4 regions of the Streptomyces sp. JLYT201 genome follow, and region 4 is predicted to be linked to each of the others. Evidence: riboswitches for the same ligand, from Rfam matches in the RefSeq annotation. Region 4 holds a riboswitch; each other region holds the start of a gene.

Region 1 (7,509 bases), 1.2 Mb from region 4:
GATGCCCCCGGCCCCGCCCCCGTGTGACCATCGGTGGCATGCCAGACGCCGCAGCTGTACCCATCGAAGACGAGCGGCCGCTGCGGAAGCTCTATCGCAGCGGTGAGGGCCGCCTGCTCGGCGGGGTCGCGCGCGGCCTCGCGGGCCACCTCGGCCTGCCCGTCATCTGGGTCCGGCTCATCTTCATCGGACTCTTCACGGCGAACGGCCTCGGTGCCCTGCTCTACGCGGCGTTCTGGTTCTTCGTCCCGCTCGGCGTCGGCGGCGTCGGCGCCCAGCGCGCCGCCGTGGTCACCACGGAGACGGCAGCGGACGGCCGCCGCAGACTCGTCGCCCGCAAGCCGGACAAGGGCCAGATCGTCGCGCTCCTCGCGATGCTCGCCGTCGCCATGGTCTTCGTCGGCAGCGTGGACCTCGGCGGCCCGACGAAGGCGTACCTCTGGCCGACCCTGCTCGTCGCCGCCGGTGTCGCCCTCGTCTGGCGCCAGGCGGACAACGCCCGGCGGGCCCGTTGGATGGAGGTCGGCCGCAAGCGCCGCACCCTGACGATCGCCCGGACCGCGGCCGGTGTGCTCCTCGTCGGCGTCGGCGTGTCCGGCATCTTCGTGCTGCGCGGCTCCGCGTCCGACCTGGGCGCGGCCCTGCAGGCGGCGCTCGCCGTGCTCGTCGGCATAGCGCTGCTCGCGGGCCCCTATCTCGTGCGGATGACGCAGGACCTCTCCGAGGAGCGGCTGATGCGCATCCGCGCCCAGGAGCGCGCCGAGGTCGCCGCCCACGTGCACGACTCGGTGCTCCACACCCTGACGCTCATCCAGCGCAACGCGGACAGTCCCGGCGAGGTCCGCCGCCTCGCCCGCGCCCAGGAGCGCGACCTGCGCGCCTGGCTGTACAAGCCGGAGGGCACCGGCAAGGAGGAGGCGGAGGAGCCCGACACCCTCGCCGAGGCGGTCCGGCGCAACGCCGCGGAGGTCGAGGACAAGCACGGCGTCCCCATCGAGGTCGTCGTCGTCGGCGACTGCCCGCTCGACGAGCGCCTGACGGCACAGATGCAGGCCGCGAGAGAAGCGATGGTGAACGCCGCCAAGTACGGTGGCGAGGGCGGCGCGGTGCAGGTCTTCGCCGAGGTCGAGGGGGAGACGGTCTTCGTGTCCGTCCGCGACCGCGGCCCGGGCTTCGACCTGGACGCGGTACCGGACGACCGCATGGGCGTACGAGAATCGATCATCGGCCGCATGCAGCGCAACGGCGGTACGGCGCGGCTGCGCACGGTGCCGGGCGGCGGCACGGAAGTCGAGCTGGAGATGGAGAGGACGGCGGCGACATGAGCGACGCGACCGAAGCGAGCGGGCCCGTGGATCCGGCCGCCGGGGCAGCGGAGGCCGGGACCGGCGCCGCACGGCGGGTGAAGGTCGTCCTGGTCGACGACCACCGGATGTTCCGCACGGGAGTGCAGGCGGAGATCGGCCAGACCGAGCGCACGGGCGTCGAGGTCATCGGCGAGGCCGCGGACGTCGACCAGGCGGTCACCGTGATCACGGCGACCCGGCCCGAGGTCGTGCTGCTCGACGTGCACCTGCCGGGCGGCGGAGGGGTGGAAGTCCTGCGCCGCTGCGCGCCGTTGATGGCGGACGCGGAGAACCCGGTGCGGTTCCTCGCGCTCTCCGTCTCGGACGCAGCCGAGGACGTCATCGGCGTCATCCGGGGCGGCGCCCGCGGCTATGTCACCAAGACCATCACCGGCACCGACCTGGTCGACTCGATCTTCCGGGTGCAGGAGGGCGACGCGGTGTTCTCGCCGCGCCTCGCCGGGTTCGTCCTGGACGCCTTCGCCTCGACGGACGCGGCGCCGGTAGACGAGGACCTGGACCGCCTCACCCAGCGCGAGCGCGAGGTCCTGCGCCTCATCGCGCGCGGGTACGCGTACAAGGAGATCGCCAAGCAGCTGTACATCTCCGTGAAGACGGTCGAGTCGCATGTGTCGGCGGTCCTGAGGAAGCTCCAGCTGTCGAACCGGCACGAGCTGACGAGGTGGGCGACGGCCCGACGGCTCGTCTGACGGGCCCCCGGCCCCGCCCCGCCCTGGCGTCTCGCCCGCCCTGCCCCGGCGTCTCGCCCGTCCCGTGCCGACGCTCTGCCCGCCCCGCGACCGTCCGGTGGCTTCTCCCGCCCGTCCTGCTTCCGTGCGGCCCTCACGCCACCCGTGTGGCCCCCGCGAACGGCATCTGGTCGATGGGGGCCAGCCGGACCGGAGCGCTGGGGTTGGGGGCGTGGATCATCTGGCCGTTGCCCACGTAGAGGCCGACGTGGCTGATGCCGGAGTAGAAGAACACCAGGTCGCCCGGCCGGAGTTCGGAGCGTCCGACGCGGCGGCCCGCGTCGATCTGGGCGTAGGTCGTGCGCGGCAGCGAGACGCCCGCCGCGCGGTAGGCGGCCTGGGTGAGGCCGGAGCAGTCGAAGGCGTTCGGGCCCGTGGCGCCCCAGACGTAGGGGCTGCCGAGCGCCTTGTAGGCGTACGAGACGGCCTTCGCGGCGCGGGAGTCGGGAGCCTTCACGGCGCCCGCCGGGGCCGCGCCGCGCGCGTCGTCCCGGGAGGCCCGGCCGGAGCTGTCGGGGCCGTCGGGGCCGTCGGAGCCCGCTGTGCCGTGGCCGCCTTCACCGCGCTCGGCGCGCTCGGCGCGGGCGAGGCGCGTTCGTTCGTCGGCGGTCAGCCGGGCGAGCAGCCGCTTGGCCTCGCCGAGCTTCCCGGTCACGGTCTTCTTGTGCTTCCTCAGCTCCGCCTGGCGGGACTTGAGGTCCCCGAGCGTGTCGTCCGCCTCGGTGTGGAGCTGGTCGAGCTCCCTGACCTGGCGCCGTACGTCGGCGACCTCGGCGGCCTGGCGCCGACCCGCGTGGTCGGCGCGGGTGGCCCGGTCGAGGAAGGCGTCCGGGTCGGCGGAGAGCGCGAGCTGGACGGACGGGTCGACGGCTCCGGCGCGGTACTGGGCGGTGGCCAGTGAGCCCAGGCCCTGGCGCGCCGAGTTGAGCCGCTCCGTCTTGCGGGCGGCCTCGTCGCGCAGGTCCCGCAGGGTCTCCTCGGCCCGGTCGGCCTTCTCCTTGGCGCCGTTGTACTTCTCGGTGGCGACCTCGGCCTCGCGGTAGAGCCGGTCGACCTTGGCTCGCACCTCGCCGAGGGAGAGCCGTGGTTCGGCGTGCCCGGTGCCCTCGAAGGCGGTCGCCGTGGCGGCCGACGCGAGGGCGAGAGTGGCGGCGGTACGGGCCGTATGGCCGCTGAGCGAGCGCTGCTTCGGCTTGCGGTGCTGTGCCACGGAGGCTTCACGTCCTTCCACAGTGGCCAGGTCCGGGTACGGGTCCGGCGGCGCCGCGCACAGGGGGAACGGGGCGCCGCCGGACTTCTCGGCGGTGATGTCCGGCTGCCGTCCCTGGTCCGGACGACGGTGGGGAGCCGGTCACCGGTCATGGACGCTAAACCTCGCCGTCACCGGGTCGTGACCTGTTGTGCGGAAGTGGCGCCCGCGGCCCGCTCGTGACCGGGCGCGACCGCTCCGGCGGCCGGTCGGCGCCCGCTTCACCCGTTCCTGTGACCGATGTGGTGTTTGTGGTCCACCTGCCTGGAGGGGGGTGATACGGGCCCGGTTAGGCTCCGCCCCATGGACGTACTCATCCATCTCTTCGTCGGCCTGCACATCATCGGCATCGCCTCGCTCCTGGGCGGCTTCCTGACCCAGATGAAGGCGATGGGTGACGGCACGGCCCGCTTCAGCCCCCCGATGCTGCACGGCGCGCTCACCATGCTGATCACGGGCGTGGCCCTGGTCGGCCTGAACCAGGCCGACGACAACGAGGTCAACAACCTCAAGATCGGCATCAAGATGGCGGTCCTCGTCGTGATCCTCGGGCTCGTGTACCTGAAGCGCGACGAGGAGAAGGTCGACAAGGCGATGTTCGGCGCGGTCGGCGCGCTGACGACGGCGAACATCTTCATCGCCGTCCTGTGGACGTAACCGCCCGCTGCCCACGTTTTCGGCCCTCTCCGTAGAAGAGCGACACCTCTACGGAGAGGGCCGAAAACGTGTCGCCCTCCTACGGAGACGGGTCAGGCGGGCCGGACCACGCTGTGGATCGGCATGTAGTAGATCGACTCGACGCGTACGTTCGCGCCCGGCTTGGGGGCGTGGATCATCTTGCCGTTGCCTATGTAGATCCCTACGTGGCTGATGTCGTCGTAGAAGAAGACCAGGTCACCGCGTTTGGCGCTGGACGTGGACACCGTCGTGCCGACCTTCACCTGGTCCCAGGTGGTGCGGGGCAGCGAGATTCCGGCGGTCTTCCACGCGGCCTGCGTGAGCCCGGAGCAGTCGTAGGAGCCGGGGCCCGTGGCGCCCCATACGTAGGGCTTGCCGATCTGCTTCTCGGCGAAGCCGATCACCTTCTCGGCCTTCGCGGCGTACCCGCCGTCCGTGTTCCCGGAACCCGAACCCGAACCAGAACCGGAACCCGAACCGGAATCAGAGTCGGATCCCGTGCCCGATCCCGAGCCGGTGCCGGTGCCGGTGCCGGTGCCGGACCCGGTGTCGGCGCCCGACCCGGCTCCCGTCCCCGAGCCGCCGCCGGAGCCCTGCTCCCGCTCCTTCCGGGCCTCCTCGGCCTTCCGCTTGCGCTCCTCCTCCGCCTGCTCGCGCGCCAGCTCGGCGGCCTTGCGCCGAGCCGCCTCCTCCTTCCGCTTCTCGATCGCGGCGAGCCGCGCCTTCTCCTCGGCGGTCAGCTTCGACAGGAGGGTGCGGGCCTCGCCGAGCTTGCTCTGGACGGTCCGCTTGCTCGCCTTCAGCTCGTCACGGGAGTCACTGAGCGTCTTCAGGCTCTTCGCGGCCTTCGCGCGCTGCTTGGTGGCCGCCACCTGCTGGGTCTGGTAGTCGTCGACGGCCTTCTTCTGGCGGTGGGTGAGCCGGTCCGCGAGGTGGTTCTGGTCGAAGAAGCCCTTCGGGTCGTCGGCGAGCATCAGGGCGGCGGTCTCGGAGACGGCGCCGGTGCGGTACTGGGCGGCCGCGAAGGAGCCGAGCTGCCGACGGGCCTCGTTCAGGTCGTCCGTGCGCTCGGCGACGTCGTCCAGGAGCTTGTCGACGTGCTTGCGCTGCTTGTCGGTGCGTTCCTTGGCCGAGTTGTACTTCTGGGTGGCCACGCCCGCCTGGTGGTAGAGGTCGTCGACCTTCTTCTGCACCTCTTCGAGACTCGGTTCGGCGGGCCTGGTGGGCTTCGCGGGGGCGGACGGTGCCGCGTTCGCGCTCTGTGACAAGAGCGCTACGGAGGTCAGCGCGGCCGTCGTGATGCCGAGTGCGGGGGCGCTGCGTGCCAGGGGGGAGCGGGTGCGCGGCTTGCGGTGCGACGCCAAGGGAGGCGACTCCTTCCGTGGACCGCCTACCGGGTTAGCTGTCGGGTTCGGGCGGTTCGGAAGGGCTGCCCTACCGGCCCGTGCGAGGCGCAGCGGGACGGATTCACCCCAGGATCATGGTGGGTCCCCGGCTCCGGACACGTCGGGATCGGCGCGCGTCGGACTCGGCGGAGGCCGCGCGGCCCGGCGTGGTTCGCCGGTTTGGGGGGACGTGCGGCCCGCGGAGCACGCTAGCCAACTCCTGTGGCGCGGGGGAAGATTGATGTTCGATATGCCCGATACGTTTTCGTGACTTTCCGCACCCCCGTGCCCTCCCCGGCGCCGCCGCGACGCGGCTCACCTGCGGCGTGGCCCGGCGTGACCGTCCGGTGGCACCCCGTGGACGGCGCCGGGCGGCCGCGGTGGTGGCCGGAACCCGGGGTGGTTTGTCAGTGGGGCCGCCTAGACTCGGGAGGCGATGAGCAGCCTCTTTGACGACAGCTTCCTGGCGGACCTCAAGCCCTCGCAGGGCGCTGAGGAGGAGCCCCCGCCGCCGCCCGAGGACAGCGCTCCGGAGCCGATTCCGGACGACCTGTTCGACGGGAAGTTCGACGCGCCCGCACCCCGGGACGGGTACTACCGGGACGGCGCCCCCCGTCCGGCCCTCGACCCGGCGGCGCTCCTCGACGGGCTGAACGAGAATCAGCGCGCGGCCGTCGTGCACGCGGGATCCCCCCTGCTCATCGTCGCGGGCGCGGGCTCCGGCAAGACCCGCGTACTGACCCACCGCATCGCGTACCTGCTCGCCGAGCGCGGGGTGCACCCCGGCCAGATCCTCGCGATCACGTTCACGAACAAGGCCGCGGGCGAGATGAAGGAGCGCGTCGAGCAGCTCGTCGGCCCGCGCGCGGGCGCGATGTGGGTGTCGACGTTCCACAGCGCGTGCGTGCGCATCCTGCGCCGCGAGTACAAGAAGCTGGGCTTCACGTCCTCGTTCTCGATCTACGACGCCGCGGACTCCAAGCGCCTGATGGCCCTGGTCTGCCGGGACCTGGACCTGGATCCGAAGAAGTTCCCGCCGAAGTCCTTCAGCGCCAAGATCTCGAACCTGAAGAACGAGCTGATCGACGAGGAGGACTTCGCCGCCCAGGCCGCCGACGGCTTCGAGAAGACCCTCGCCCAGGCGTACGCGATGTACCAGTCGCGCCTCCGCGAGGCCAACGCCCTGGACTTCGACGACCTGATCATGACGACGGTGCACCTCCTGCGCGCCTTCCCGGACGTCGCCGAGCACTACCGCCGCCGCTTCCGGCACGTCATGGTCGACGAGTACCAGGACACGAACCACGCGCAGTACGCGCTGGTGCGCGAGCTGGTCGGCCCCGCTCCGGCGGAGGGCGAGGAAGGCGAGGCGCCCGGCGAGCTGTGCGTGGTCGGTGACGCCGACCAGTCCATCTACGCCTTCCGCGGCGCCACGATCCGCAACATCCTCCAGTTCGAGGAGGACTACGCGGACGCCACCACGATCCTCCTGGAGCAGAACTACCGCTCCACGCAGACGATCCTCAGCGCCGCCAACGCGGTCATCGAGCGCAACGAGAGCCGCCGCCCCAAGAACCTGTGGACGAACGCGGGCGCGGGCGCCGGCATCACCGGCTACGTCGCCGACACCGAGCACGACGAGGCGCAGTTCGTCGCCGACGAGATCGACCGCCTCACGGACGCGGGCGACGCGAAGGCCGGCGACGTGGCGATCTTCTACCGGACGAACGCGCAGTCGCGTGTCTTCGAAGAGATCTTCATCCGCGTCGGCCTGCCCTACAAGGTCGTCGGCGGCGTCCGCTTCTACGAGCGCAAGGAAGTCCGCGACGTCCTGGCCTACCTGCGGGTCCTCGCCAACCCGGAGGACGGCGTACCGATGCGCCGCATTCTGAACGTGCCGAAGCGCGGCATCGGCGACCGCGCCGAAGCCATGATCGACGCGCTCGCGCAGCGCGAGAAGATCTCCTTCCCGCAGGCCCTGCGCCGCGTGGACGAGGCGTACGGCATGGCGGCCCGCTCGGTGAACGCCGTCAAGCGGTTCAACGCCCTCATGGAGGAGCTGCGCACCGTCGTCGAGTCGGGCGCGGGCCCGGCGGTCGTCC
Region 2 (7,509 bases), 2.3 Mb from region 4:
CTGGGCGCGACCGTCATAGCCCCCGTCGTCGAGGAGACGGCGAAGGCGGCGGCCGTCCTGCTCGTCTTCCTGTTCCGCAGAGCCGACTTCACCGGGGTCGTCGACGGGTTCGTGATAGCGGGCGTCACCGCCACCGGCTTCGCGTTCACCGAGAACATCCTCTACCTCGGCAACGCCTTCGGCACCGACCAGCTCAGCGGCGAGAGCGGCCTCGCCTCGGTGACCGCCGCGACCTTCTTCGTCCGCGTTGTCATGTCACCGTTCGCGCATCCGCTCTTCACCGTGCTCACCGGCATCGGCTTCGGCACCGCCGCCGTGACCGCCGAGCACCACACCGCCCGGCGCACGCTGCTGCCGTGCGCCGGGCTGCTCCTCGCGATGGGCCTGCACGCCTTCTGGAACGGCTCCGCGGGCTTCGGCGAGTACGGCTTCTTCGTCGTCTACGCGACCTTCATGCTGCCGGTCTTCGGGCTGCTCACCTGGCTGGCCGTCTGGCTGCGCCGGCGCGAGCTGCGCCTCGTGCGCGACGAGCTGCCCGTGTACGTGGCCGCGGGCTGGCTCACCGCGCCCGAGCCCCACGCGCTCGGCTCCCTGCCGGCCCGCGCGCTCGCCCGTGACTACGCGGCCTTCCACCTGGGCAAGCCCGCGGGCCGCACCGTCGTCGAGTACGAGACCTGCGCGACGGCCCTCGCGCTCCTGCGCCACCGCGCCCGGCACGGCAGGGCGGGCGCCGACTTCGTCGCGCGGGAGCGGGAGCTCCTCCAGGCCCTGTGGGAGCGCAGGGCCGTGGCCGCGCCCGCGCTCGGGTACGCGGCGCGGGCGACGGCCCCGGTCCTGGTGCCGCTGCCGCACGCCGCGTACGGGCCCGTCGGGGCGTACGGCCCGGTGCTTCCCCCGTGCCACAACCCCTATCGGCCCTGACGTCAGGCGGAGGCCGCCGTGAGGGCCGCGAGCTCGGCCTCGGTCAGCTCCAGGTCGCCCACCGCGAGGAGCGCCGGAAGCTGCTCCAGGGTGCGGGCCGAGGCGATCGGCGCCGCCACGGTGGGCTGCGCGGCGAGCCAGGCGAGGGCGACGGTGGCGACCTGCGCGTCATGGGCCTCGGCCACCTCGTCGAGGGCCGTGAGGACGCGGCGGCCGCGCTCGGTGGCCAGATACTCGCCCGCCTTCTCGGCCCGGGCGCTGTCGACCTGCGTGCCCGGGCGGTACTTGCCGGTCAGGAAGCCCGCGGCGAGGCCGAAGTACGGGACGGCGGCGAGCCCGGAGCGCGACGCGATCTCCTGGAGGGGGCCCTCGTAGGTGTCGCGCGAGACGAGGTTGTAGTGCGGCTGGAGCGCCACGTACCGCACCAGGCCCTCGCGGTCGGAGAAGTCGAGGGACTCCTGGAGGCGCTCGGCGGTGATGTTCGACGCGGCGATCGCGCGCACCTTGCCGGACCGCACCAGTTCGTCGAGGGCGGTGATGAACTCCTCGACGGGCACGGACGGGTCGTCGTAGTGCGTGTAGTACAGGTCGATGTAGTCGGTGCCGAGGCGGCGCAGCGACTCCTCGGCGGCGGCCTTGATGGTGCTCGCGGACAGGCCCTTGTACTCGGGCAGCGCGCCGACCTTGGTGGCGACCACGACGTCGTCGCGGTTGCCGCGCTCGGCCATCCACCGCCCGAGGACGGTCTCGGACTCGCCGCCCTTGTTGCCGGGCACCCAGAACGTGTAGGCGTCCGCGGTGTCTATGAAGTTGCCGCCCGCGGCGGCGTAGGCGTCGAGGACGGCGAAGGACTGGTCCTGGTCAGCGGTCCAGCCGAAGACGTTGCCGCCGAGGGCGAGCGGGAAGACTTCGAGGTCGGACGATCCCAGAGGGCGAAGAGTGGTCATACCGGCGCCAACACCCTTGCGAAGTCGGGAATTCCGGCGGCGGACGGCGGATTCCAGACAATGGATTCCAGCATGTGGAACCCGGCCGGGGAGGCCCAACCCGGCCGGGGAGGCCCGCGCAACGGGGAACCGGCGGCCCTGGCGTCGGGGGGTCGTCGCCAGGGCCGCCGGAGTCTGAGGGCCCTTCGCGGTCAGCGGCCGGCGGCCAAGCGGTCGGCGCTCAGCCGTCAGCTGGCCGCGGGCGGGATCAGGGCGTCAGGCCCTTGCCGCGCAGCCAGGACAGCGGGTCGATGGCCGCGCCGCCCGTCCTGACCTCCAGGTGGAGGTGGACCCCGGTGACGTTGCCCGTGCCGCCCATGCGGCCGATGACGTCGCCGGTGCTGACCTTCTGGCCCACGCTGACGGAGAGCGAGGACTGGTGGCAGTACCAGATCTCGGTGCCGTCATCGAGCTTCAGGACCGTGCGGTAGCCGTACGCGCGCGCCCAGCCGGCCTCCGTGATGGTGCCGGAGTGGACGGCCTTGAGGGGGGTGCCGCTGGCTCCCGCGAAGTCGAGGCCGGTGTGGCTGCCGGAGGACCACATGGAGCCGGAGTCACCGAAGTGCGAGGTCAGCACGTACGAGGAGACGGGGAGCGTGAAGCTCTTGGCGAGCTTCGCGAGGCGCTCGGCCTCGCGCTTCTTGCGGGCCGCCTCCGCCTTCTTCCGCTTCTCCTCCGCGGCCTTCGCCTTGGCCTCGGCCGCCGCCTTGCCCTGCTGGGCCGTGGCGGTCGCGGCGGCCCTGGCCACGGCCGCGTCCTGGGCCTGCCTGCGCTGCGCGTCGTCCGCCTGGCGGTGCTGGTTCTCGGCCTGCTGGAGGATGCGGGCCCGCAGGGCCTCCCCCGCGTCCGTGGTGCCCCGCTCGGCGTCGGCGCCGGTGACGCCCGCGGAGCTGAGCGGCGCCGCGGCCGCGGCGGTGGCCGGTGCGGCGGTGTCGTCGCCGTCGACCAGGGCGCCGACGCCGGGCAGCGAGTCCGCGACGGACGCGAGGTCCGGCAGGGCGATGGAGACGGGCGGCTTGCCGCCCTGCGCGGTGGCGATGCCGCCCGCGCCGACGGCGGCGATGACGCCGACGCCGAGGACGGTGGAGCTGCGGGCGAGGCCGCCGCCGCCCTTCTTGTGGATGCGGTGCTTGCCGCGCACGGGGCGGACGGTCTCCGCGGTGGGGTTCCACTCCTCCCAGGAGGCCGGGGGCTCCTGGGCGGCGTAACCGGCGTACCCGGCGGGCGCGGAGGCCTCGGCGTGGTCGGCGTGCCCGGTGTGTCCCCCGGGTCCTTCGCCGCCGTCGGCGCCCTCGATGAGACCGCCGTGGGGTATGCAGAGCGCTTCTGGGGCAGGCCGGTTGGACGCCACGGGGGCGCACTCCTTTCCTTCCTTCTCGCCTACCGGGTTAGCTGACGGGTTCGGAGCAGGAAGGTCTCCTACGGCCGCTGCTCGTGCACGGCGGATACGGGTCCGCGTGCGCGAGAGGCGTCCGATTCACCCCAAGATGGTGGTTCCCCGGCTCCCTTGCGGGATTAGGCGCGTGCGCGCGGAGCCGCCGGGTGTGACGGCTGGGACGACCGCGCTGCGTTATCGAACGTTAATAGACAGCGGGGCGGTATTCCAAGCTGTTCGAGTTGATCGTTAACGCTTACGCCACAAACACAACGGGACATCAAGGTTGGGAATAGGGCGAGTTGAGCGCGCGTCATGACGCTGCGCAGCGAAATCGATCTTCACTCGCGGATGACGGGTCGTCAGTTGCAGTGCGCTGGGACTCCGTTCAGTCACGCGGCGTGACGGGTCGTCGTACGGCGAGGAGCGCCATGTCGTCGGTGGCGCCGCCGCCGGTGTGGTCCAGGACCTCGGCGACGAGCGTGGACAGGAGCGCGTCGGGGGCGTCCGCGCCCGAGAAGACGCGGCCGCCGAGCCGGGCCGCGGGGTCGTAGAAGGCGCCCCGCGCGTCCCGGGCCTCGCTGAGCCCGTCGGTGTGGAGCAGCAGCGTGGATCCGGGCGGGAAGTCGGTCTCGTCCGCGCGGTCGGGCCAGGCGCCGAGGTCGCCCATGCCGAGCGGCAGCGCGGGTTCGGCGGGCGAGAGCACGCGCAGGTGCCCGTCGGCGCGCAGCAGCAGCGGCTCGGGGTGGCCGCGGTTGACCAGGCGCACGCTGCCGCCGCCGTGCGGGATCTCCGCGAGGACCGCCGTGGTGAACCCTTCGAAGGCGTCGAGCCCGTCGCGCCGCGTGCCCTCGCGCGCCAGGGCGCGTTCCAGGCGCTGCGCCACGGCTTCCAGGGTGGCCTCCTGCTCGGCCGCCTCGCGGAAGGCGCCGATGACGACGGCGACGGCGGCCACCGCGCCCATGCCCTTGCCGCGTACGTCGCCGACGATCAGCCGGACGCCGTGCGGGGTGTCCTGCACCGCGTACAGGTCGCCGCCGATGAAGGCGTCGGCCTGCGCGGCCTCGTACCGGGCGGCGACGTCCAGGCCGCCGATGCGCGGGTCCGGCTGCGGCAGGACGGCCCGCTGCGCGGCCTCGGCGATGGAGCGGGCGGAGGCGAGGCGGGCGTCGCCGCGGCGGACGACGCGGTTGATCACGACGGCGAGGGCACCGACGGTCAGCATGGTGACGAACGAGGTGACGACCTCCACGTCCACGCCCGAGTGGTTGTCGATGCGCAGGGCGAGCACGGCGGCGCAGGACACGGCGGCCGTCGCCACGGTGGTGCCGAGCGAGAAGAACGGGGCCGCGATCAGGGGCGCGGCGGCGAACAGCGGGGACGCGGTGAACTGGGGCGGCGTGAGCGCGTCGAAGGCGACCCCGAAGACGATCAGGAGCGGGGGCAGCACACGGGTGAGGGCCCGCTCGCGCCGCGGCGCCCGGCCCTCAGCGCCCATGGCACGTCCCCGGACCGGCACCGGCACGGAGGCCCCCACCGCCCAAAGCAACCACCGCTCGACTCCCGCCGCAGACCCGCCGCATCGGCCCAAGGCTTCCCGCGTTGCGGCCCGGGGGCGACCCGGCGTGCTCCGAGTGGGTGATCCGGCGGGCAGCGTGCGCCCTGGCGCGGGGCGGTGGCGCGCCTGCCCGCGCGGACGGCGTGCGCCTCCTGGCGGCGCCCGGGAACGCCGAAGGCCCGGAATCCCTGGGGATTCCGGGCCTTCGGCTCTTCAGTAGCGGGGACAGGATTTGAACCTGCGACCTCTGGGTTATGAGCCCAGCGAGCTACCGAGCTGCTCCACCCCGCGTCGGTGAACCCAACAGTACGCCATCAGGGGCACAGAACGCGAACTGGTACCCGAGGTGCCCTCCGCGCCTCAGGTGTTCTCCGCGTGCGTGAGCGTCTCCCAGGCCACGAACAGGTCGTCGGTGCCCTCCGGGCGCCGCTCCAGGGTGAGCTTCCGGGTGTTCGGCAGGTCCATGCCGAGGCGGCCGCGCAGATGGTTCAGGCCGACCTCCGTGTCGGGCCCGAGGTCGCGCTGGAGCCTGCCGCCGCACAGCCAGCCGGGCGCGGTGGCGCCGAGCTGGTAGCCGGAGTGGAACTCGAACGCGGCCCGCAGCCGGTCCTTGACCTCGGCGTACAGGTCGACGCCTTGGTGCCAGGCCGTCTCGGCGATGTGGGCGGTGGCGGCCAGGGAGTACCCGGCGTGCTTGAAGTTGCGGCAGGTCTCCTGCGCGAGCCCGTCGGCGAACCTCTTCTGCCCGAACCAGTAGCGGCTCAGCTCGGCCGCCGTGTCGAGGTCGCTGCCCCGGGGCGCCACGGGCAGCGGCCCGTCGGACTTCAGATAGAAGTACGCGGGCACACGGCCGCGGAAGTGGCGCACCGCCTCCTCGAAGGCCGCGTGGTCGTCGAGGAACACCGCCATGCCGATGACGGCGTCGGCCATGACGAGGTCCCAGTTGCCGTTGGACTCGACCGAACCGGCCACGACCTGGGGCAGATAGGCGGTGCGGAGCATCCGCTCGAAGCGCAGCAGGTCGCCGTCGGCCCAGCCGTCGTAGGTGTAGCGCACGGCCTCGGCCGCGCGCGCCCAGGAGGTGGCGGCCCAGGCGGTCTGGAGCCCCGCGTTGGCCTCCGTGTGCCGGGTGACGACCCGGGCCCAGGCGTCCATGATCGCGATGGCCTTCTCGGCGTGGGCGCGGTCGCCGGTGACGTTGTAGAGCAGCGCCTGGGTGTACGCGGCCAGGGCGTCCTCGCGCTCCTCCACACAGCCCTGGCCCGGCTCGTTGCCGGGCGGGCAGGCGACCACGGCGTACGGCTTCGGACGGTAGTCGGCGGCCGCGTACTTGCTGGCGCGCAGCTGCTCGTACGCCGTGCGCCAGGGCTGCTCGCGGGCCGCGACGTGGGCGCGCACCCGGTCGAGCTGGGCCTTGCTGACGAGGACGCCCGGATGGTTGAAGGGCAGGTCGGCGCGGCGGGCGGGGGCGGTGGCCGCGTCGCCGGGCCCGTCGGCGTCGGAGCCGCCGCAGGCCGGGGCGGCGAGGGCGAGGAGCAGGGCGAGCGCCGCCGCGCGGATCCGGCGGCCGCGCATGACCTCGCGGATCCGGTGGTCGCGTGCGCCCCTGCGGATCCGGCGGTCGCGTACGCCCCCGCGGATCCGGCGGCCGGGCATGACCCCGCGCATCCGGCGGTCGCGTATGCCCCCGCGGGGCCCGCGGGACCGGGCCCCTGGTTGTGCCTGAGCCGCCATGCCGCACCTCCGGATCACGTTCCACTGGCAGCGTGCCGCGGCGGCGCCGGGAGCGCAGGATTTGTTGGGCCGGTCGTGGGGCGCCCCGCCGCCGACGCGGGTGCGAACCCGCGGGCGGCCGTCCGGCCTGCTTGTGACCGTCGTCACCTGGATCTTTCGCCTTCCGTGTCATCCGGACCCGGGTCGGCGGGCGTATGCACGGTGAGACCAAGGAGATCCGGGAGCAATCTGTTGACCGTCGAGGAGTTCGAGGAGTTCTACGCGCACGCGGCCGCACGACTGACGGGGCAGCTGTACGTGATGCTCGGCGACCTGCACGAAGCGCAGGACGTCGTGCAGGAGGCGTTCGTCAAGGGCTGGAGCCGCCGGGGGCGGCTCGACCGCGACGGCCGCCCCGAGGCGTGGATCCGCACCGTCGCCTGGCGGCTCGCGGTGAGCCGCTGGCGCGGCGTGCGCCGCTCGGCGTCGGCCTGGCAGCGCAGCGGCGCCCCGCCGCACGCCGAGGGCCCGGGCCCCGAATCGGTCGCCCTGGTCGAGGCGTTGCGCGAACTGCCGCCGCAGCAGCGGCGGACGCTCGCCCTGCACTACATGTGCGACCTCTCCGTCGAGCAGATCGCCGGGGAGACCGGACTGTCCCCCGGCACGGTCAAGACCCACCTCTCCCGCGGCCGTGCCGCGCTCGCCCTCCGTCTGACAGACCCGCGTACCGAGGAGGCCCCCGGTGTCTGAACCGCACGACCCCCTGCGCTCGCTGTTCCAGGAGGCCGCCGACGCTGGCCGTGCCCGTGCCGGTGTGCCGCCCGTCTCCGTCGTCGTCCAGCGCGGCCGCCGGGCCCACCGGGTCTTCGTCACGGCCGTCGCCGTCGCCGCGACCCTGTTCGTCGCGGGCGCGGGCGCCCTGGCGCTGACGTACGGCTCCGAGCCGACGCCGCCCG
Region 3 (7,509 bases), 2.8 Mb from region 4:
CGGCGACCGCTCGGCGGCCCACGACACGCTGGCCCGCCTCGTCCTGGACGCGGAGCGCGTCCACGGCGTCGGGCACCCCTTCCCCGCGGAGATCCGCCGAACCCTCCAGTGGCTGGGGCAAGTGCGCGGATAGGGCGGATTCCGGGCGCCGGGGGTGCCCCAACTCCCGGTGAGTCGTTGGTGGTGGCGCGTCCCCCTGAACGAACCGGACGAGTTCTGGGGGAAGGGTGGCCGAGACGACCACCGCTGCCTACCATCGATCACCGCAAGACTTTGTGCAGCGAAGCACAATCTCTCCACCGGGAGGCCAACTTGCACCGCCGCCGTCGCACCGCGCTCCTCCTCTCCGCCGCGGCCGTCGCCGCTGCCCCGCTCCTCACCGCCTGCGGCAGTGACGCGCGCCCCGGCGCCGCGGCCGTCGTGGGCGACGACCGCATCACGGTGGCGCAGCTCGAACACCGGGTGAACGAGGTGCGTTCCGCGCAGCGCGCCGCCGTCCCCGACGACCGGCAGTACGAGCAGGTCATCGCCAAGACCGGCAGCCTCACCCGCAACACGCTGCACACGATGGTCCTCGACCGGGTCCTGCACCGCGCCGCGCGCGACGCCGGGGTGAGCGTCACCCGCAAGGAGATCCAGACCACCCGCGCCGAGATGGCGGAACAGGCGGGCGGCCGCAAGGCCCTGGAGGCGGGCTGGCTCCAGCAGTACAGCATCGCGCCCAAGCGCCTCGACGACAGCATCCGCACGGAGATCGAGGCCCGGAAGCTGTCGGCGAAGCTCGGCGCCGACATGACGTCCAAGGAGGGCCAGGACACCTTCTGGGCCGCCCTGTCCAAGGCCTCCAAGAAGCTCGACGTCGATGTGAACCCGCGCTACGGCACGTGGGACACCACCCAGAACAAGCGGATCGACACGAAGACGCCTTGGCTCCGCGAAGCAGCGGCCTGACCTCACGTGCGGCGGCGCCCCGCATCGCGCTGGCGCGCTCGTCCTCAAACGCCGGACGGGCTGAATCTGTCCGGCGGGCGGCAGCCGAGATCTTCTAGCCCGTCCGGCGTTCGAGGAGGCGTACCGCGAGGGCCGCCCGCTGTCGGAGGCGTGGGTTACGTTCGAGCGGTGAACGAAACCCCGGCGGGGCGCGTCGTCCTGCTCACCACCAGCCACCGCGTAGCCCCCGGCCTCCTGTCCTGGCCCGCCTGGCAGGCCCTGCACGGCGCCGACGACGTGCTGTGCGCCGACGCCGCCCATCCGCAGCTGCCGTATCTGCGCGAGGCGGGCGTCGACGTCAAGCAGGCCGCGCCCACCGCCGAGGAACTGGTGCGCGCCTGCGCGGGCGGCCGCACCGTCCTGGTCCTGGCCACGGCCGAGGGCGACCGCCCGCTGACGGACGGCCTGGCCCGCCTCGCGGGCTCCGGCCGCCACGCCATGCCGGACCTGGAACTGCTCCCCGGCTCCTACGACCTGCCGGGCGCCCGCCTCCTCGACCTCGTCCAGGTCATGGACCGCATCCGGGCCGAGTGCCCGTGGTCGTCGCGCCAGACCCACCGCAGCCTCGCGAAGTACGGCATCGAGGAGGCGTACGAACTGGTGGAGGCGATCGAGGACGGCGACCGCACGGAGCTCCGCGAGGAGCTGGGCGACGTCCTGCTCCAGGTCGTCTTCCACGCGCGCATCGCGGAGGAGGACGAGGAGGAGCCGTTCTCCGTGGACGACGTGGCGGGCACCATCGTCGACAAGCTCGTCCACCGCCACCCCCACGTCTTCGGCGACGACACGGCCTCGACGCCCGAGGAGGTCAAGGCGCACTGGCTGCGCACCAAGGCGGTGGAGAAGCAGCGCGACTCCGTGACGGAGGGCATCCCCCTCGGCCAGCCCGGCCTCGCCCTGGCCGCCAAGCTCGCCTCGCGCGCCCGCACGGCCGCCCTGGACGTCCCGCTGCCGACGGGCGAGGGCATCGGCTACGAACTCCTGGCGATGGCCGTCCGCGCGGAGTCCACCGGGGTGGACCCCGAGGCAGCACTCCGGGCAGCGGCCCGCGCCTACCGCGACGCGATCCGCACGGCGGAGACGGCGTAACCCTCGCGGGGCGCCCCTGACCCGCCCCTTCCCGCTTCCTGGGGGCTCCGCCCCCAGACCCCCGCTCCTCAATCGCCGGAGGGGCTGAAACACAGCCGCAAGCGGCACCGTCCAGCCCGTCCGGCGTTTGAGGACGAGGCGCGGAGCGCCGATAAGGGCAGGGGCACGGGGGCGGCAGCCCCCGGATCGGGAAGGGGCGGGCCTGGGGCGCCCCGCGAGGGACGGGCGGCTACCGTCGACCGCATGCACGACAACCCCCCCGTCCCCCCGGAGCCCGAGCTCTTCACCTGGGAGTTCGCCAGCGACCCCTACCCCGCCTACGCCTGGCTCCGCGAGCACGCCCCGGTGACCAGGCGGCGCCTGCCGAGCGGCGTCGAGGCCTGGCTGGTCACCCGCTACGCGGACGCGCGCCAGGCCCTGGCCGACCAGCGGCTCAGCAAGAACCCGGCCCACCACGACGAGCCCGCGCACGCCAAGGGCAAGACCGGCATCCCGGGCGAGCGCAAGGCCGAGCTGATGACGCATCTGCTGAACATCGACCCGCCGGACCACACCCGGCTGCGTCGCCTGGTGTCGAAGGCGTTCACACCGCGTCGCGTGGCGGAGTTCGAGTCCCGGGTGCAGGAGCTGACGGACCAGCTCATCGACGGGTTCGCGGAGCGGGGCGAGGCCGACCTCATCCACGAGTTCGCGTTCCCGCTGCCGATCTACGCCATCTGCGACATGCTCGGCGTACCGCGCGAGGACCAGGACGACTTCCGGGACTGGGCCGGGATGATGATCCGGCACGGCGGGGGCCCGCGCGGCGGCGTGGCGCGCTCGGTGAAGAAGATGCGCGGCTACCTCGCCGAGCTCATCCACCGCAAGCGGGAGTCCCTCGCGGACGAGGGCGACGACGACCTGATCTCCGGGCTCATCCGCGCCTCCGACCACGGCGAGCACCTCACCGAGAACGAGGCCGCGGCGATGGCCTTCATCCTCCTCTTCGCCGGCTTCGAGACGACCGTGAACCTCATCGGGAACGGTACGTACGCCCTGCTCACCCACCCCGAGCAGCGGGCCCTCCTGGAGCGCTCCCTGGCCGCGGGCGACACCGGTCTCCTCGCCACGGGCCTGGAGGAACTCCTGCGCTACGACGGGCCCGTGGAGCTGGCCACCTGGCGGTTCGCCACCGAGCCGCTGCGCATCGGCGGCCAGGACATCGCCACGGGCGACCCGGTGCTCGTCGTGCTCGCCGCCGCCGACCGCGACCCCGACCGCTTCGCCGAGCCCGACCGCCTCGACCTCTCCCGCCGCGACAACCAGCACCTCGGCTACGGCCACGGCATCCACTACTGCCTCGGCGCCCCGCTCGCCCGCCTGGAGGGGCAGACCGCCCTCGCCACCCTGCTGCGCCGCCTGCCCGACCTGCAACTGGCCGCGGCCCCTGAGGAGTTGAGGTGGCGCGGGGGGCTCATCATGCGGGGCCTCAGGACGTTGCCGGTGCGTTTCACACCCGCCCCGCGGGTCACTCGTGCTGATGGGCCGTCAACAATGTGACTTTCGCGTGATCTCGGCTGAACCGACTTGTGACTGGCGTTCGAGTGCCGCTACGTTCACGACGGCCCGGCACCCGCGCGCTCGCGCGCTCGCGCCGCGCCCGACCTGTCGTCCACGAAAGGCACCTGCATGCTCTCCGGCCAAGGCCGTCACCGTCGCCCCCGCCAGGTCCCGGCGATCCTCGTCACGGCGGGCGTCACCGGATCCGCCATCGCCATCCCGCTCCTCGGTGCGTCGAGCGCGAGCGCGGCGGACGCCGAGACGTGGGACAAGGTCGCGGAGTGCGAGAGCGGCGGCGCGTGGAGCGCCAAGGGCAGCGGCTACTACGGCGGCCTCCAGCTCACCCAGGACACCTGGGAGCGGTACGGCGGCCTGTCCTACGCGCCGAGCGCCGACCAGGCGAGCCGCTCCCAGCAGATCCACGTCGCCGAGAACGTGCTCGCCGACCGGGGCCCCGACGCCTGGCCGAACTGCGCCCCGGCCGCCGGCCTGACGAAGGGCGGCGAGGCCGCCGACGTCGACCCGGGCCTGCCGACGTCCCCGCCGCGCCCCGCGGACTCCGAGGGGTCCGCGACGTCCGGCAAGGACGAGGGCAAGGAGAAGGACAAGGACAAGAAGGGCGCGGGCGAGGAGAAGGACGCGAAGGGCGAGCGCGCGGGCGCCGCCACGGACGCGGACGGCTCCGGGAAGGCCGAGAGGCCCGGCGGTTCCGCCGGCGCGCGAGACAAGAGTCACGAAGCGGACAGCCGGGACGGCGGCGCCGACCGCGCCGAGGCGGGCGAGAAGAGCGACGGGCGCGGCGGCAAGCACCGCAAGCCCGCCGCCGACGGCTCCGACAAGTCCGGTGCGCACGACAGCGCTTCGCCGCGGGAGTCCGACAGCGCCGGGCCCGGCTCGGACGACGCGTCCCGGGACGGCACCTCCGGCCGCCACCGCGGCGACCGCGCCGACGAGAACGCCCCGTCCGGCGACACCGGCCCCGGGCGCCACGCCTCGCGCGGCGACGCGCGGGACGTCCCCGCCGCCGGGCGCGCCGCGGGCACGTACACGGTCCGCTCCGGCGACAACCTCTCGGCGATCGCCGACAGCCACGACCTTGACGGCGGCTGGACGGATCTGTACGCGGGCAACAAGAAGACCGTCGGCTCCGACCCGGACCTCATCCTCCCCGGTCAGCGGCTCGAACTGGGGGCCGAGGACAAGGAAGTGACGGAGGGGAAGCCGGGCGGGAAGTAGGCCGAAAGCCCGGCAGTTCGCGATGAATGTCCGGTTTAAAGACGGTGAGAGGCAAGTGAGAGATGGGTCTCAGAAGCCCTGATCGTCTTTGAAATTCGGCTGATTGCCTGACTACGGTCATGACCGCTCGCCACAGCGGGCCCCGCCGGTCGGTACGCCGAATCCTGCCAACGGCCGGACGGGAACAGTCGTCGCTTCGAGCGCCGAAGGCAGGAGCGGGGGACCCAAGGTAAGTGCCGGGCCCGGACGTTGAGCGGTCGCCAGACCGCGGGACGTACGGACACGGCTAGGGGTGAAGTCGCGCGCTAGGACGTGCGGCCGGGCACTCACCCGCCCGAACCCGACAGCTCACCTCGCAGGCGTCGGTGAGGGGATCACTTCATGCTGCGTTCCGGCAAGGGCAAGCACCGTCGTCCGACCAAGCTCGACAAGGCCACCCGCGCCGCCACCGTCGTCGGTGTCACCGGTGCCGCTGTCGCCGCCCCGCTGATGGCGGCCGGCACGGCCAACGCCGCCACTCCCGCCGAGTGGGACCGCGTCGCCGCGTGCGAGTCCGGCGGCAACTGGTCCATCAACACCGGCAACGGCTACTACGGCGGCGTCCAGTTCTCCGCCTCCACCTGGGCGGCGTACGGCGGCACCAAGTACGCGCCGACCGCCGACAAGGCCTCCAAGGCCCAGCAGATCGAGATCGCCGAGAAGGTCCTCGCGGGCCAGGGCAAGGGCGCGTGGCCGAAGTGCGGCGTGGGCCTGTCCGGCTCCCCGTACACCGGCGGCGGCTCCTCCGGCGGTGGCCAGCAGCAGCCGCAGCAGCAGAACAAGCCGCGGCCGCAGCAGCAGGCCCAGCCGCAGCAGCAGGCCGCTCCCAAGCCGCAGCCGCAGCCGCAGCACCAGCCGCAGCAGGCCGCCCCGCAGGTCGAGAAGAAGACCGTCCAGACCCCGACCGGCAAGGTCGTGAAGAAGGGCGACGGCGAGTACAAGGTCGAGTCCGGCGACACCCTGTCCAAGATCGCCCAGGAGCACGACGTCAAGGGCGGCTGGCAGAAGCTGTACCAGCTGAACGACGACATCGTCTCCGACGCCGACTTCATCTACCCGGGCCAGCAGCTGCACCTCAGCTGACCCGCCCCGGCCCCGGCAGCGCCCGGAGCCGCCCCGTCCCCATGGGCTACCGCCCCGGTGCGCGTCCCCCCGCCGCACCGGGGCGGTACCTTTTTGTCCGGTAGTTTGTTTGCTGAGGGAACTATCCGCGTTCGGTCCGTCGGTCCGTCCATGTGCTGGGCGGTCGGATGGCCGATGCCCCGGAGCCGGTTAGGCTCGTGTCGCAGGGGCCAGCGCGGCCCCTAGTACCCCCGCGTACCCCGCGTCACATCCCATAAGGAGATGCTCGTGCCGTCCATCGACGTCGTCGTAGCCCGGGAAATCCTGGACTCCCGAGGCAATCCCACGGTCGAGGTCGAGGTCGGCCTCGACGACGGCTCCACCGGCCGTGCGGCCGTCCCGTCCGGCGCCTCCACCGGCGCCTTCGAGGCCATCGAACTCCGTGACGGAGACGCCAACCGCTACGGCGGCAAGGGCGTGGAGAAGGCCGTCCTCGCCGTCATCGAGCAGATCGGCCCGGAGCTCGTCGGCTACGACGCCACCGAGCAGCGCCTGATCGACCAGGCCATGTTCGACCTGGACGCCACGGACAACAAGGGCTCCCTCGGCGCCAACGCCATCCTCGGCGTCTCCCTCGCCGTGGCCCACGCCGCCTCCGAGGCCTCCGACCTGCCGCTCTTCCGCTACCTGGGCGGCCCGAACGCGCACCTGCTGCCGGTGCCGATGATGAACATCCTGAACGGCGGATCCCACGCGGACTCCAACGTCGACATCCAGGAGTTCATGATCGCCCCGATCGGCGCTGAGTCCTTCTCCGAGGCCCTGCGCTGGGGCGCCGAGGTCTACCACACGCTGAAGAAGGTCCTGAAGAACAAGGGCCTGTCCACCGGCCTCGGCGACGAGGGCGGCTTCGCGCCGAACCTGGAGTCCAACCGCGCCGCCCTCGACCTCATCGTCGAGGCCATCAAGCAGGCCGGTTACGTCCCGGGCGAGCAGATCGCGCTGGCGCTCGACGTCGCCGCGTCCGAGTTCTACAAGGACGGCTCCTACGAGTTCGAGGGCAAGTCCCGCTCGGCCGCCGAGATGACCGACTACTACGCCGAGCTGGTCTCCGCGTACCCGCTGGTCTCCATCGAGGACCCGCTGTACGAGGACGACTGGGACGGCTGGAAGATCATCACCGAGAAGCTGGGCGACAAGGTCCAGATCGTCGGCGACGACCTCTTCGTCACCAACCCCGAGCGCCTCCAGCGCGGCATCGACGAGGACGCCGCCAACGCGCTGCTCGTCAAGGTCAACCAGATCGGCTCGCTGACCGAGACCCTGGACGCCGTCGAGCTGGCCCAGCGCAACGGCTTCAAGTGCATGATGTCCCACCGCTCCGGCGAGACCGAGGACGTCACCATCGCCGACCTCGCCGTCGCGGTGAACTGCGGCCAGATCAAGACCGGCGCCCCGGCCCGCTCGGACCGCGTCGCCAAGTACAACCAGCTCCTGCGCATCGAGGAGATCCTCGACGACGCCGCGGTGTACGCCGGCCGCAGCGCGTTCCCG
Region 4 (7,509 bases):
AGGAGATGACCTTCGCGCCCTGTGCGAGCTTGATGCCCGCCATGCCGCCCGCCGGGCGTCCCTGCGGGCGCACCTGCCCCGCCGGATAGCGCAGCAACTGGGCGTCGTCCGTGATGAAGACCAGGTCCTCCTCACCCGTGCGCAGCTCGATCGCGCCGACGATGCGGTCACCGTCCTTGAGGGTGATGACCTCCAGCTCGTCCTTGTTCGCCGGATAGTCGGGCACCACGCGCTTGACCACGCCCTGTTCCGTACCGAGCGCCAGGCCCGGGGAGGACTCGTCGAGCGTCATCAGGCAGATCAGCTTCTCGTCCGCCTCCAGGGAGAGGAGCTCGGCGACCGGGGCGCCTCCCGAGAGGTTGGGCGCGGACGCCGTGTCCGGGAGCTGCGGCAGATCGACCACGGAGAGCCTCAACAGGCGCCCCTCGGACGTCACCGCGCCCACCTCGCCGCGCGCGGTCGCCGGGACCGCCGAGACGATCACGTCGTGTTTGACGCGCTTGCCGTCGCTCTCCGAGAAGGGCTCGCCGTTGGCCGTGCGGGCCAGCAGGCCCGTCGAGGACAGCAGGACCCGGCACGGGTCGTCCGCGACCTGGAGGGACACCGTGGGGGCCGGGGCGCCCGCGGACTCCAGGAGCACCGTGCGCCGCTCGGTGCCGAACTTCTTCGACACGGCGGCCAGTTCGGCGGAGACCAGCTTGCGCAGCTCCGCGTCCGACTCCAGGATGCGGGTCAGCTCGTCGATCTCCGCGTTCAGCTTGTCGCGCTCGGACTCCAGCTCGATGCGGTCGTACTTGGTGAGGCGGCGCAGCGGGGTGTCCAGGATGTACTGCGTCTGGACCTCGCTCAGGGAGAAGCGCTCCATCAGGCGCTCCTTGGCCTGCGCGCTGTTGTCGCTGGAGCGGATGAGGCGGATGACCTCGTCGATGTCCAGGAGGGCGATGAGCAGGCCCTCCACCAGGTGCAGCCGGTCGCGCTTCTTGCCGCGGCGGAACTCGCTGCGGCGGCGCACCACGTCGAAGCGGTGGTCGAGATAGACCTCGAGGAGCTCCTTGAGGCCGAGCGTGAGGGGCTGGCCGTCCACCAGCGCCACGTTGTTGATGCCGAAGGACTCCTCCATCGGCGTCAGCTTGTACAGCTGCTCCAGGACGGCCTCCGGGACGAAGCCGTTCTTGATCTCGATGACCAGGCGCAGGCCGTGGGCGCGGTCGGTGAGGTCCTTGACGTCAGCGATGCCCTGGAGCTTCTTGGACCCCACCAGGTCCTTGATCTTGGAGATGACCTTCTCCGGGCCGACGCTGAACGGCAGCTCCGTGACGACCAGGCCCTTGCGGCGCGCGGTCACGGCCTCCACGGCGACCGTCGCGCGCATCTTGAAGGTGCCGCGCCCCGTCTCGTACGCGTCCCGGATGCCGGACAGGCCGACGATCCGGCCGCCGGTGGGCAGGTCGGGGCCCGGGATGTGCTTCATGAGCGTCTCGAGGTCGGCGCCCGGGTACTTGATGAGGTGCCGGGCGGCCGCGATGACCTCGCTCAGATTGTGCGGCGGCATGTTCGTCGCCATGCCTACGGCGATGCCGGACGAGCCGTTCACCAAGAGGTTCGGATACGCCGCCGGGAGGGCTACCGGCTCCTTCTCCTGGCCGTCGTAGTTCGGCGTGAAGTCGACCGTGTCCTCTTCGATCGACTCCGTCATGAGGGACGTGGCGTCCGCCATGCGGCATTCCGTGTACCGCATCGCGGCGGGCGGGTCGTCGTTCCCCAGGGAGCCGAAGTTCCCGTGGCCGTCGACCATGGGCAGGCGCATGGAGAACGGCTGCGCCATGCGGACCAGCGCGTCGTAGATGGACGCGTCGCCGTGCGGGTGCAGCTTGCCCATGACCTCGCCGACGACGCGGGCACACTTCACATAGCCGCGCTCCGGGCGCAGGCCCATCTCGTTCATCTGATAGACGATGCGGCGCTGCACCGGCTTCATGCCGTCGCGGGCGTCGGGCAGGGCGCGGGAGTAGATGACCGAGTAGGCGTACTCGAGGAAGGAGCCCTGCATCTCGTCGACGACGTCGATGTCGAGGATCTTCTCCTCGAACGAGTCGTCGGGCGGTGGGGTCTTCGTGCTGCGGCGGGCCATCGCTGCTGCGGCTCCTTCACCAACAAGTGCGGGATCTGACGCCGACCATTGTGGACCGTCCCACTGACAACCCCGACCACGACCCGGGCCCACCCGCGCGGCGACCAGGCGGTCAGCGGCGTGGCGCGGGCACGCCCCGGCCGCGCGGCACCCCCGTTCCACGCCGCGAACCGGGGCGGAACCGCAGGCGGAGCCAGGGCGGGGCCGGGGGCAGGACCGGTGCGGAACCGGAGTCAGGACCGGTGCGGAACCGGGGTCGGTACCGGTGCGGAGCCGGGGGCGGAGCCGCGCGGCGCCGGGACCCGCCGCGGGCCCCGGCGCACCGCACACGCCCACGCACGCCCCGCCGCGATCACGCCCACGGCGAACACCGACGACCCGGAGCGCGGAACGGGAACTTCGCCAGGGGTCTGCGGGCTTGCATACAGTGGCAGGACCGGCAAAAGCTATTGAGGATTCAGCGATCGAAGGGACGTACATGCCCATGGGTCACACGGCCACAGCCGCGGCAGGCTCCGGCGGTCTGGCAGCGACCGAGCACCGCCTTGCCAACGGCCTGCGCGTGGTGCTCTCCGAGGACCACCTGACCCCGGTCGCCGCGGTGTGCCTCTGGTACGACGTGGGCTCGCGCCACGAAGTCAAGGGGCGCACCGGTCTGGCTCACCTCTTCGAGCACCTGATGTTCCAGGGCTCGCAGCAGGTGCACGGCAACGGTCACTTCGAACTGGTGCAGGGCGCCGGCGGCTCGTTGAACGGCACCACCAGCTTCGAGCGCACCAACTACTTCGAGACCATGCCCGCGCACCAGCTGGAGCTCGCCCTGTGGCTGGAGGCGGACCGGATGGGCTCCCTCCTGGCGGCACTCGACGAGGAGTCCATGGAGAACCAGCGCGACGTGGTGAAGAACGAACGCCGCCAGCGCTACGACAACGTCCCCTACGGCACGGCCTTCGAGAAGCTCACCGCCCTGTCGTACCCGGAGGGCCACCCCTACCACCACACCCCGATCGGCTCCATGGCCGACCTGGACGCGGCCACCCTCGAGGACGCCCGGAACTTCTTCCGCACGTACTACGCGCCGAACAACGCGGTCCTGTCCGTGGTCGGCGACATCGACCCGGAGCAGACGCTCGCCTGGGTCGAGAAGTACTTCGGGTCCATCCCCGGGCACGACGGCAAGCAGCCGCCGCGCGACGGCTCGCTGCCCGAGCGCATCGGCGAGGAGCTGCGCGAGGTCGTCGAGGAGGACGTCCCGGCCCGCGCCCTGATGGCCGCCTACCGCCTGCCCCAGGACGGCACGCGCGCGTGCGACGCGGCCGACCTGGCCCTGACGGTGCTCGGCAGCGGCGAGTCCTCCCGGCTCTACAACCGCCTGGTGCGCCGCGACCGCACCGCGGTGACCGCCGGGTTCGGCCTGCTGCGGCTCGCCGGGGCGCCCTCGCTCGGCTGGCTCGACGTGAAGACCTCGGGCGACGTGGAGGTCCCCGTCATCGAGGCCGCCGTCGACGAGGAGCTCGCCCGGTTCGCCGAGGAGGGCCCGACCCCGGAGGAAATGGAACGGGCCCAGGCCCAGTTGGAGCGCGAGTGGCTCGACCGTCTCGGCACGGTCGCGGGCCGCGCGGACGAGCTGTGCCGGTTCGCCGTGCTCTTCGGTGACCCGCAGCTCGCCCTCACCGCGGTCCAGCGCGTCCTCGACATCACCGCGGCCGAGGTCCAGGAGGTCGCCAAGGCGCGCCTGCGCCCCGACAACCGCGCGGTCCTGGTGTACGAGCCGGTGGCCGCCGCGGAGGACGCCGACGGCGCGGACGGCACGGCCGCCGAGACCCAGCAGGAAGCCGCCGAGACCCAGCAGGAAGAGGAGGCGGCGAAGTGAGCGAGGCTGAGACGTCTGTGAAGATGCAGTTCCACCCGCAGCCCCAGGCGGGCACGGCCAAGCCCTGGGCCTTCCCGGCCCCCGAGCGCGGCGCCCTGGCCAATGGCCTGACGGTGCTGCGCTGCCACCGCCCCGGCCAGCAGCTCGTCGCCGTCGAGGTCCACCTCGACGCGCCCCTGGACGCCGAGCCGCAGGGCCTGGACGGCGTGTCCACGATCATGGCGCGGGCGTTCTCCGAAGGCACCGACAAGCACTCCGCCGAGGAGTTCGCCGCCGAGCTGGACCGCTGCGGCGCCACGCTGGACGCGCACGCCGACCACCCCGGCGTCCGGCTCTCCCTCGAAGTGCCCGTCTCCCGCCTGGCGAAGGGCCTGGGCCTGCTGGCCGACGCGCTGCGCGCGCCCGCCTTCGAGGACGGCGAGATCGAGCGCCTCGTCCGCAACCGCCTGGACGAGATCCCGCACGAGACCGCCAACCCCGCGCGCCGCGCCGCCAAGGAGCTGGCCAAGCAGCTCTTCCCGGCCACCTCGCGCATGTCGCGCCCGCGCCAGGGCACCGAGGAGACGGTCACCGCCATCGACTCCGCGGCCGTACGCGCCTTCTACGAGAAGCACGTGCGCCCCGCCACGGCCACCGCCGTCGTGGTCGGCGACCTCACGGGCACGGACCTCGACGCCGTCCTCGCCGACACCCTCGGCGCCTGGACGGGCGGGTCGGCGGAGCCGCACGTGATGTCCCAGGTGACCGCCGACGACACCGGCCGCGTCGTCATCGTGGACCGCCCCGGCGCCGTCCAGACGCAGCTCCTCATCGGCCGCGTGGGCGCGGACCGGCACGACATCGTCTGGCCGGCGCAGGTCCTCGGGACGTACTGCCTGGGCGGCACCCTCACCTCGCGCCTGGACCGCGTCCTGCGCGAGGAGAAGGGGTACACGTACGGCGTGCGCGCCTTCAGCCAGGTGCTGCGCTCCGCGGCCCCGCGGTCCCCGGAGGGCGCCCCGGGCGTCGCCATGCTGGCCATCAGCGGCTCCGTGGACACGCCGAACACGGGCCCGGCGCTCGACGACCTGTGGAAGGTCCTGCGCACCCTCGCCGCCGAGGGCCTCACGGACGCCGAGCGCGACGTCGCCGTGCAGAACCTGGTGGGCGTGGCCCCGCTGAAGTACGAGACGGCCGCCGCCGTCGCCGCGACGCTCGCCGACCAGGTGGAGCAGGAACTGCCGGACGACTTCCAGGCGACCCTGTACCGGCAGTTGGCCGGGACGGGCACGGTGGAGGCCACCGCGGCCGTCGTGAGCGCGTTCCCGAGTGACCGTCTGGTGACGGTGCTCGTCGGTGACGCCGCACAGATCGAGGAGCCCGTCAGGGCCCTCGGCATCGGCGAAGTGACGGTTGTCACCGGCTGATTGCGGCACACACGCCGTGAAGCGGCCCCACCGGGCCGCAAGGGGCAAACCGGAATGAACGCCGCGTAACCCAAGGGACCCCGGAGGCGCAGGAAGCCTCCGGGGTCCCGGCATGCCGCCATATGTCCGAATTGACATGGAGGTTGGGTGTCTGCCGTGTGGCGTGCGCTACAAAAGGCGGGATCCGTTTGTCGATTGAAAGATGAGACGTTTAGCGTCAGTGCGGCTGTACGTCACGCAGTACGCCGCGCCCGCGGCACCGCACAGTCATCGCCGAGTCCCCGTACGGCGCGAGCCAGGGGAGCCGGGGACCCACACGTCCCTGGGGTGAATCGGTCCCCTTGCCGCGAGGCGAGGAGTCCGTAGGAGACCTTCCTGCTCCGAACCCGTCAGCTAACCCGGTAGGCGAGAAGGAAGGAAAGGACCAGCCGCTTCATGGCGCTCATCCGCCCGACCGGCAAGCACCGCCGTCCGAGCCGCATCACGCGCACCACCGCCAGCGCCGCGGGCGTCGCCGCCCTCACCACCACCGGTGTCATCTCGGGCCTGGCCGCTCCGGCCCTCGCCGCCGACGGCTCCGCGGACCACGCGAGCACCGGCCTCACGCAGGCCATCGCCATCAACGACACGCTGGCCGACGAGATCGACGCCCAGGCCGCCGCCCAGAAGCAGGCCGCCAACGACGCCGCCGCCCAGAAGAAGGCGGAAGAGGCGGCGCGGCAGAAGGCCGCCGAGCAGAAGCGCAAGGCCGAGGCCGCCGCGAAGGAGAAGGCCGAGAAGGAGGCCGAGGCCAAGGCGGCGAAGGAGGCCAAGGAGCGGGCCCGCGAGCGCGCCGCCCGTGACGCCGAGCGCAAGCGCCTGAACGCCTACGTGGCCCCGGTCGCCGGCTCCTACGTCTCCACCTCCTACAAGGCCGGCGGCGGCATGTGGTCCTCCGGCAGCCACACCGGCATCGACTTCCACGCCGCGTCCGGCACCTCGGTGCAGGCGGTCGGCGCGGGCACCGTCGTCGAGGCGGGCTGGGGCGGCGCCTACGGCAACAACGTCGTGATCAAGATGAACGACGGCACGTACACCCAGTACGGCCACATGTCGTCCCTCAGCGTCACCGTCGGCCAGGCCGTCACCCCCGGTCAGCAGATCGGCCTCTCCGGCTCCACCGGCAACTCCTCCGGGCCGCACCTGCACTTCGAGGCCCGCACCGGCGCCGAGTACGGCTCGGACATCGATCCGATCGCCTACCTGCGCTCCCACGGCGTGGCCGTCTGACGCATCGACGGCGCGAGCGCCCCGCGCCCGCGCACGTCCCGAAAGCCCCGGCTCACCGAGCCGGGGCTTTCGGCATCGGGGCACGGCTCGGGCCCTAAGCGTCCACGACCGGTAAGCGTGCCGCCGCGCACACCTTTGGCCAAAAGATATCCATGGATTCCGGTGCCCCATCGGAAAATGCGGCCATCTGCAATAGAGTCCGTCCTGGCAGCGTCCATGGAGTCGTCGCACCGGCGTCTTCAACGCGTCGCGCGACGCGTTTCGCGGGCATTAAAGCGGAGGTCCGTCATGCGCATTCCCGCGCACTCGGTCTGCACGGCCATCCGGGACGACATCGTCTCCGGTGTCTACGAACGCGGCACGCGGCTCACCGAAGAACTCCTCGCCCGCCGCTACGGCGTCTCGCGCGTCCCCGTGCGCGAGGCCCTGCGCACCCTGGAGGCCGAGGGCTTCGTCGTCACCCGCAGGCACGCGGGCGCCTGCGTCGCCGAGCCGACCGAGCAGGACGCCGCCGACCTCCTGGAGGTCCGTACGCTCCTGGAGCCGCTGGCGGCCGCCCGCGCGGCCCAGCGCCGCACCGAAGCCCATCTGAAGGTCCTGCGCGGCCTCGTGCGGCTCGGCCAGGAGCGGGCCCGGCGCGGCGGCGAGGACCTGCGCGCGCTCGACGGCTGGTTCCACGAGACGCTCACCCAGGCCTCCGGCAGCCCCGGCCTCATCGCCCTGCTCACCCAACTGCGCCACAAGGTCGCCTGGATGTACGTGGCGGACGCGCAGGCCGCGGCCACGGACCTGTGGGCCGGTCACGCCGCGGTCGTCGACGCGGTCGCCCG

The links. Region 4 has a riboswitch for cyclic di-AMP ahead of AC5WAM_RS11490 (M23 family metallopeptidase). Riboswitches for the same ligand answer to the same signal wherever they lie in the genome.
Region 1: it holds a riboswitch for cyclic di-AMP, as region 4 does, so the genes downstream of both, AC5WAM_RS16440 (C40 family peptidase) here and AC5WAM_RS11490 (M23 family metallopeptidase) in region 4, are expected to answer to the same signal.
Region 2: it holds a riboswitch for cyclic di-AMP, as region 4 does, so the genes downstream of both, AC5WAM_RS21840 (M23 family metallopeptidase) here and AC5WAM_RS11490 (M23 family metallopeptidase) in region 4, are expected to answer to the same signal.
Region 3: it holds a riboswitch for cyclic di-AMP, as region 4 does, so the genes downstream of both, AC5WAM_RS24185 (transglycosylase family protein) here and AC5WAM_RS11490 (M23 family metallopeptidase) in region 4, are expected to answer to the same signal.

The regions. Positions count from the first base shown of each region.
Region 1 covers NZ_CM182551.1:4,080,974-4,088,482, reverse strand. The annotation lists gene AC5WAM_RS16460 (PspC domain-containing protein) at 39-1,325, shown strand; gene AC5WAM_RS16455 (LuxR C-terminal-related transcriptional regulator) at 1,322-2,056, shown strand; gene AC5WAM_RS16450 (C40 family peptidase) at 2,190-3,305, opposite strand; gene AC5WAM_RS16445 (hypothetical protein) at 3,648-4,001, shown strand; gene AC5WAM_RS16440 (C40 family peptidase) at 4,094-5,386, opposite strand; cyclic di-AMP (ydaO/yuaA leader) riboswitch at 5,395-5,550, opposite strand; gene pcrA (DNA helicase PcrA) at 5,844-7,509, shown strand, end outside.
Region 2 covers NZ_CM182551.1:5,226,080-5,233,588, reverse strand. The annotation lists gene AC5WAM_RS21850 (PrsW family intramembrane metalloprotease) at 1-921, shown strand, start outside; gene AC5WAM_RS21845 (aldo/keto reductase) at 924-1,868, opposite strand; gene AC5WAM_RS21840 (M23 family metallopeptidase) at 2,116-3,258, opposite strand; cyclic di-AMP (ydaO/yuaA leader) riboswitch at 3,271-3,439, opposite strand; gene AC5WAM_RS21835 (PP2C family protein-serine/threonine phosphatase) at 3,671-4,780, opposite strand; tRNA gene AC5WAM_RS21830 (tRNA-Met) at 5,058-5,131, opposite strand; gene AC5WAM_RS21825 (alginate lyase family protein) at 5,201-6,415, opposite strand; gene AC5WAM_RS21820 (SigE family RNA polymerase sigma factor) at 6,806-7,303, shown strand; gene AC5WAM_RS21815 (hypothetical protein) at 7,296-7,509, shown strand, end outside.
Region 3 covers NZ_CM182551.1:5,760,262-5,767,770, forward strand. The annotation lists gene AC5WAM_RS24160 (serine/threonine-protein kinase) at 1-133, shown strand, start outside; gene AC5WAM_RS24165 (SurA N-terminal domain-containing protein) at 313-951, shown strand; gene AC5WAM_RS24170 (nucleoside triphosphate pyrophosphohydrolase) at 1,102-2,079, shown strand; gene AC5WAM_RS24175 (cytochrome P450 family protein) at 2,323-3,618, shown strand; gene AC5WAM_RS24180 (LysM peptidoglycan-binding domain-containing protein) at 3,748-4,854, shown strand; cyclic di-AMP (ydaO/yuaA leader) riboswitch at 5,046-5,231, shown strand; gene AC5WAM_RS24185 (transglycosylase family protein) at 5,236-5,976, shown strand; gene eno (phosphopyruvate hydratase) at 6,244-7,509, shown strand, end outside.
Region 4 covers NZ_CM182551.1:2,919,287-2,926,795, reverse strand. The annotation lists gene AC5WAM_RS11505 (DNA gyrase/topoisomerase IV subunit A) at 1-2,131, opposite strand, end outside; gene AC5WAM_RS11500 (M16 family metallopeptidase) at 2,610-4,004, shown strand; gene AC5WAM_RS11495 (M16 family metallopeptidase) at 4,028-5,410, shown strand; cyclic di-AMP (ydaO/yuaA leader) riboswitch at 5,672-5,832, shown strand; gene AC5WAM_RS11490 (M23 family metallopeptidase) at 5,846-6,679, shown strand; gene AC5WAM_RS11485 (GntR family transcriptional regulator) at 6,968-7,509, shown strand, end outside.